Regions from separate parts of the Mesorhizobium sp. ANAO-SY3R2 genome, predicted to be linked through region 3. Evidence: predicted binding sites of a transcription regulator. Region 3 holds the regulator's gene; each other region holds the start of a gene.

What was found. Region 3 encodes PhoB, which activates phosphate uptake and scavenging genes when phosphate is short. Its sites were predicted from a motif close to TGTCATNNANCTGTCAT; they were not measured.
Region 1: a site for PhoB is predicted at 1,024-1,040, ahead of ABSY17_RS09065 (esterase-like activity of phytase family protein). Genes of this name have one in related genera too.
Region 2: a site for PhoB is predicted at 932-948, ahead of ABSY17_RS17285 (RNA degradosome polyphosphate kinase). Genes of this name have one in related genera too.

Annotation. Positions count from the first base shown of each region.
Region 1 covers NZ_CP159955.1:887,423-889,622, forward strand. Annotated here, with positions in the region: gene ABSY17_RS09060 (ATP-binding protein) at 1-713, opposite strand, end outside; gene ABSY17_RS09065 (esterase-like activity of phytase family protein) at 1,114-2,200, shown strand, end outside.
Region 2 covers NZ_CP159955.1:2,548,955-2,551,154, reverse strand. Annotated here, with positions in the region: gene ABSY17_RS17295 (FAD-dependent monooxygenase) at 1-497, opposite strand, end outside; gene ABSY17_RS17290 (zinc-finger domain-containing protein) at 517-765, opposite strand; gene ABSY17_RS17285 (RNA degradosome polyphosphate kinase) at 1,016-2,200, shown strand, end outside.
Region 3 covers NZ_CP159955.1:205,272-207,471, forward strand. Annotated here, with positions in the region: gene phoU (phosphate signaling complex protein PhoU) at 1-495, shown strand, start outside; gene phoB (phosphate regulon transcriptional regulator PhoB) at 596-1,285, shown strand; gene ABSY17_RS05775 (ROK family protein) at 1,282-2,200, opposite strand, start outside.

The sequences.
Region 1 (2,200 bases), 680 kb from region 3:
CCGCGCGGCCGGAAATTGGGCGGCATCGGCCGGCCTTTGCCGAAGCTGTCGGCTGCTTCGGCGAGCTGCAGGATCGGACGGATCTGGTTGCGCAGGAAGGGGATGGCGATCGTCAGCAGCACAAGCGAAGTGCCGACCATCCACAACAGGAAGATATGGGTGTTGGAGGCATAGGCCTGGCTGCGGCGGACGAAGACGCGCAGCACCTTGTCGTCGAGCTGGACGCGAACCTCGACGATCCTGGAATTGCCGACCGTATCGAGCCAGAAGGGTTTGTTGATCTGCTTCCTGATCTCGGTGGATAGTGCCTGGTCGAGGATCGAGAAGAACGGCTTGGGGCCGGGCGCGGGCAGGGGGTCGGGCGGCAGCAGGTCGATCTTCAGCGACATGCGCTCCTGCGCGATGCGGATGATCTGGGCGTAGTCGCCCTGTTCCGGGAAAGTGTCGAGCAGGTCGATGATGGCGGCGATGTCGCGCGTGACCGCCTGCGACAGCCTGACGGTGACGGTCTGCCAGTGGCGCTCCATGAACACGAACGCCACCACCGACTGCAGCAGGATCATCGGCGTGATGACGATGAGCAGCGAGCGGGCATAGAGCCGCTTGGGCATGTACAGCGCAACGCGCCGCCAGAAGCGGTTCCAGCTCCTGGGCACGGCCGTCAGTACGTGCCACATGCGTGTCCCGAGTGTGCCGCCGCTGGCCCCTTGCATATCGGTTGTTGCCATTCGCCCTTCCGCCTGCCGCCGACCGGACCTTGTCCCGGGCGGCTCGCGGCGATCCTAGTCCACGCTCGGCCGTTGTGTAAGAGCGCTTTCGGAACAGCGGTTTGGATTGGCGGGCAATCGAGTGCTCACCACTGCTTCCAAAGGTTCTTCTCACGCAGCCGGATCAACACGGGGATCTTGTTTGGAATGTGTCGGCCGTGTCTATGCTGAGGTAAATAGGTTGCAGGTGACGGCGAGGCAACTTGTGTAGCCGAATTTCACCTCGCTACCCAGGTAGCAGGACCTCGTTGTCGGCTGTCACGAAACCATCATGCGGCTGTCATCGCGCTGAGATGTCTGTCGCTCAAACGGAAACGGCTAAACCGTTCAGGCAAAGAGGTTTCCCATGTCCCGCAAGCTGCTGCTGCTGACGACCGCGCTCGCTGCGTCCGCCGCCTTTCCCGCCCATGCCGACCAGGCGTTCAACCGCATCGCCACCTTCCCAGTCGCGGCCAACCTGCCCAAGGATGCCGACAAGGCGACGCTGACTTCGTCCGAGATCATCACGGCCACCGAGGACGGCATGACGCTGGTCTACTCTGACAGCCCGCTGGGCGCCGTCGGGTTCATCGACATTGCCGATCCCAAGGCGCCGAAAGCCCAGGGCATCGTCAATATCGAGGGCGAGCCGACCTCCGTCACCGTGCTCGGCGGCAAGGTGTTCGCCGGCATCAACACGTCGAAGAGCAAGCAGGAGCCTTCGGGCAACCTGACGGTCATCGACGTCGCCTCGAGGAAGATCGAAGCCAGCTGCGATCTCGGCGGCCAGCCAGACTCGGTGGCGCTCAGCAAGGACGGCAAGTTCCTCGCCGTTGCCATCGAAAACGAGCGTGACGAGGAGCTCAACGATGGCGAGCTGCCGCAGCTGCCGGCCGGCAATCTCAAGATCGTGGCGCTGAAGGATGGCGCGGCGGACTGCGCGTCGATCAGGACCATCGACCTCACCGGTATCGCCACCGTCGCGCCGAAAGACCCGGAGCCGGAATTCGTCGCCTTCAACGATGCCGGCGAGATCGCCGTCACACTTCAGGAAAACAACCACATCGCGATTGTCGACGCCGCCAGCGGCAAGATCGTCTCGCACTTCTCTGCCGGTGACGTGACGCTCGAAAACGTCGACACCAAGAAGGACGGCGCCCTGTCCTTCACCGGCAAGGTCGAGAACGCCCCGCGCGAGCCCGACGCGGTCAAGTGGCTCGACAACGACCGCCTCGTCGTTGCCAATGAAGGCGACTACAAGGGCGGTGCCCGCGGCTTCACCATTTTCTCCAGGACCGGCGAGGTGCTTTTCGAATCCGGCCCGTCCTTCGAATACAAGGCAGCGGCCGCCGGCCACTATCCGGATGCCCGCAACAAGAAGGGCATCGAGCCGGAAGGCCTCGAATTCGCAAGCTTCGGCGGCCAGAACTACATCTTCGTCGCCGCCGAGCGCG
Region 2 (2,200 bases), 2.0 Mb from region 3:
ACGCCGTCGGCGGCGACGAACAGCATGCCCTCGACCTCGGATGTGAAGCCGGCCTGCTCGACTGACACCGCAACTCCGTCCGGCTGCACTTCGGCGTCGATGACCGTTGCGCCGAGCGTGATCTCGATCAGGGCGCTTTCGCGCGCTCGCCTGAGCAGGGCGTTTTGCAGGTCGGCGCGATGAGCGACGAGATAGGGCGCCTTCCAGCGCTGATCGGCGGCAGCGCCGAGCGGCACGCGCGCGCGCTCGTTGAGCGTTGCTGCATCGCGAAGCACGACTGCCTCCGGCTGCACGGCCGAAGGGCGGACGATGTCGAGCACGCCGAGGCGGTCGAGGATTCGGGTGGCGTTGGGCGAGAGCTGGAGGCCGGCGCCGACCTCTTCGAGCACCGGCGAGCGGTCGTAGACACGAACCCTGAATCCGAGATCAGAAAAAGCAATCGCTGCCGTCAGGCCGGCGATGCCGGCCCCCGACACGACAATCTGCTGCGATTGCATGACCTACGGATTGGTGGGTTCAGGCCGCGCGGTCGGCGACGTAGAGGCAGCCCTGCGGCTGTGTCTCGGTGGCCTTGAGGTCCGATGAATAGCGATAGAGCGTCGAGCAGTAGGGGCAGACCTTCTCGGAGTCCGCGCCCATGTCGAGGTACACATGCGGATGGTCGAAGGGCGGGTTGGCGCCCACGCACATGAATTCCTTCACGCCGATCTCGATCACGGCATGTCCAGCGTCGTTCTGGAAGTGGGGAATGGAGCCACCGGCCATGGAGTTTTCCCTTCGAGAAACCTTGCGCATGACCCCGAAAACCGGTTCCGATTTTCCTAAAGATCACACGCACCATCAAAATGCCACAGCATCCCTGGCGCACACAACGGGCGCGCTGCGCTGTAATTGGAGCGTTTGTATCATAAGCGGCGGGTTTGCAAGATGCTGAAATGAAACTGTCGCAATTGCCTGTCACAGGATAAGCTGAGCCGGATAAGCGGCGGAACGCGGCAATGGGGAAAGAATGCCTTTGAATCAGTTGAAGCCGGTCCATACCGATTTCGTCAATGACAAGTCGCCGACGGACGCCGCCGACGGCAACCCCGATCGCTTCGTCAATCGCGAATTCTCCTGGCTGCAGTTCAACCGGCGTGTGCTGGAGCAATCGCAGAATCCTAACCACCCGCTGCTCGAACGTGTCCGTTTCCTGTCGATCTCGGCGGGCAATCTCGACGAGTTCTTCATGGTGCGCGTCGCCGGCCTGGCCGGCCAGGTGCGCGAGGGCATCACCATCCGCAGCCCCGACGGGCGCACCCCGCAACAGCAGCTCGAACAGTTGCTGCTCGAAGTCGAGCGGCTGCAGGAGGATCAGCAGAAAAGCCTGGCCAGCCTGATGCAGTTGCTCAAGCTCGAGGGCATCGAGAGCATTGCTGCGGCCGATCTCGCCAAGGACGAACGGAAGTGGCTGGAAGACCACTTCATGGAGCAGATATTTCCGGTGCTGACGCCGCTGTCGATCGACCCGGCGCATCCGTTCCCCTTCATTCCCAATCTCGGCTTCTCGATCGCGCTGCAACTCCGCCACCGCAAGAACGGCGAGGAGATGACGGCCCTGCTGCGCCTGCCGGTGGCGCTCAAGCGCTATATCCGGCTGCCGGACCGCAAGCGCGCAGTGCGCTTCATCCCGATCGAAGAGACGGTCAACCTGTTCATCGGAAAGCTGTTCCCCGGCTATGAGGTCAAGGGATCGGGCACGTTCCAGATCATCCGCGACAGCGATATCGAGGTCGAAGAAGAGTCCGAGGATCTGGTGCGCCTGTTCGAGACTGCTCTCAAGCGCCGGCGGCGCGGATCGGTGATCCGTATCGAGTTCGACAGCCAGATGCCGCCGGAATTGCGCGAATTCGTCGCCGCAGAGCTGGGTGTTTCAGCCAACCGCGTCAGCGTGCTGAGCGGGCCGCTGGCCATCAACCAGATTTCGGAGATCGTGGCGGTTCCGCGCGACGACCTGAAGTTCCCGCTGTTCAACCCGCGTTTCCCCGAGCGTATCCGCGACCATCGCGGCGATTGCTTCGCAGCGATCCGGGAAAAGGACTTCATCGTCCACCACCCGTACGAATCCTTCGATGTGGTGGTGCAGTTCGTGCGCCAGGCGGCGTTGGATCCCGAGGTGGTGGCGATCAAGCAGACGCTGTACCGCACCTCGAACGACAGC
Region 3 (2,200 bases):
GCTAAGCGCCAGCCGATGGCGCAGGACCTGCGCACCGTGGTCAGCGCCATCCGTATGGCCGGCGATCTCGAACGGATCGGCGACCTTGCCAAGAACATCGCCAAGCGCGTCGGCGCCGTCGGCCAGTCGCCGCTGCCGCGGACATTCTCGCACTCCATCGACGCGATGGCGCAACTGGTGATGGCGCAGGTGCGCGGCGTCGTCGAACTCTATGTCGCGCGCCAGGCCGAGGGCCTGAAGGAACTGCGCGCCGACGACCAGAAGATCGACATCCAATATACGGCCGTGTTCCGCGAGCTCCTGACCTACATGATGGAGGATCCGCGCAACATCACTCCCTGCACGCATCTGCTGTTCTGCGCCAAGAACCTCGAGCGCATCGGCGACCATGTCACCAACATCGCCGAGAACGCCTATTTCGTGGTGACGGGCACGCAGTTGCCGTTGAACCGCCCGAAGGTCGACGAAACCACTTCAATGGTTCCGAACGCTTGAATTCGGCAGCGCCGCGCGTCCGCCTGGACGTGCAATGGACGCTGCAGCACGTTGAAGCTGCGCATGGCTCCGGGTCATGTGCCAAGAAAGAGGACAGCCGATGATCGCCCCCAAGGTCATGGTCGTCGAGGATGAAGAGCCGCTGGGCGTGCTGCTTCGCTACAATCTCGAGTCCGAAGGTTACCAGGTCGAAGTCGTCACCCGTGGCGACGAGGCCGAAATCCGGCTTCAGGAGAACGTGCCGGACCTGCTCGTACTCGACTGGATGGTGCCGGCGATATCAGGCATCGAGCTCTGCCGCCGGCTCCGGATGCGGCCCGAGACGGAACGTCTGCCGATCATCATGCTGACGGCGCGCGGCGAAGAGAGCGATAGGGTGCGCGGGCTGTCGACCGGCGCCGACGACTATCTGGTCAAGCCCTTCTCGACGCCGGAGTTCATGGCGCGGGTCAAGGCGCTGCTGCGCCGGGCCAAGCCTGAGGTGCTGTCGTCGGTGCTCAAGGTCGGCGACATCGTACTCGACCGTGAATCGCACCGGGTCTACCGCAAGAAGAGTGAAATCAAGCTCGGGCCGACCGAATTCCGCCTGCTCGAATTCATGATGCGGCATCCGGGCCGGGTGTTCTCGCGCGGCCAATTGCTCGACAATGTCTGGGGCGAGACGATCTATATCGACGAGCGCACCGTGGACGTGCATGTCGGGCGGTTGCGCAAGGCGGTCAACACCGGCCGCATGCCCGACGTCATCCGCACCATCCGCGGCGCCGGCTACGCCATCCGCGAGGATTAGGCTTCGGCGACGTCGGTGCGGCGCGGAGCCGCTGCGGGCGCGAAGATCTCCTGGTCGACATAGAGCAGGGCGCGCTTGGTGCAACCTTCCTTGATGAGCGGGACCTCGTCCGGCTCGGTGTCGAAGGAGATCGCCTTGGAATGCACGCCGCCGGCCGTCTTGGCCAGCGCCGCGCGCAGATGCGGTTCCATCAGGTCGAAGGCGGTCGCGCCGACGCCGACGAAGGCGAGCGGTGCCGGATCGAACAGGGCGAACATCGAGCCGAGGCCGAAGCCGATGGCCTCGCCGGCCTTGCGGAAGGCCTGGCGCTCGGGCCCGTCATGGTCGCGCGCGGCGTCGGCGAGGGCCTTGATGTCCGCATCGGAGAGGTCGGCGAGGGGCTCGGCATTCTCGTCGCCCAGCCTGGCATTGCGCCAGATGGCGTAGTTGCCGGCATAGGCCTCGATGCAGCCGCGCCGGCCGCAGCGGCACAGCGCGCCATCGGGACGGTGGATCATGTGGCCGAACTCGCCGCCCGACGACAGCGTGCCGGTGAACAGTTCGCCCTTGATAACGAGCCCCATGCCGATGCCGTGCGACAGCAGGATGGCGATGAAGTCGTCGCGATAGCGTTCGGGATTCCGCCAGCGCAGCGCCTCGGCGATCATGTTGCAGTCGTTCTCGACCGTCACAGGCACGCCGAACTCCTCTTCCAGCCTGTCGGCGAAGGGGATGTCGTCATGCGGCGTGATCGGCGACCACAGGAGCTTGCGTGAGCCGGAATCGGTGATGCCCTGGACGGCCAGCCCGATGCGCAGGACCCGCCCCTCCGCCGGATCGACGCGGCGCACCAGCCGGCGCACCATGCCGACGCACTCCTCGACCAGCGCCTCGGCCGACATTTTCTGGGTCGAAAGCTTGGCGCTGTCCTCGACG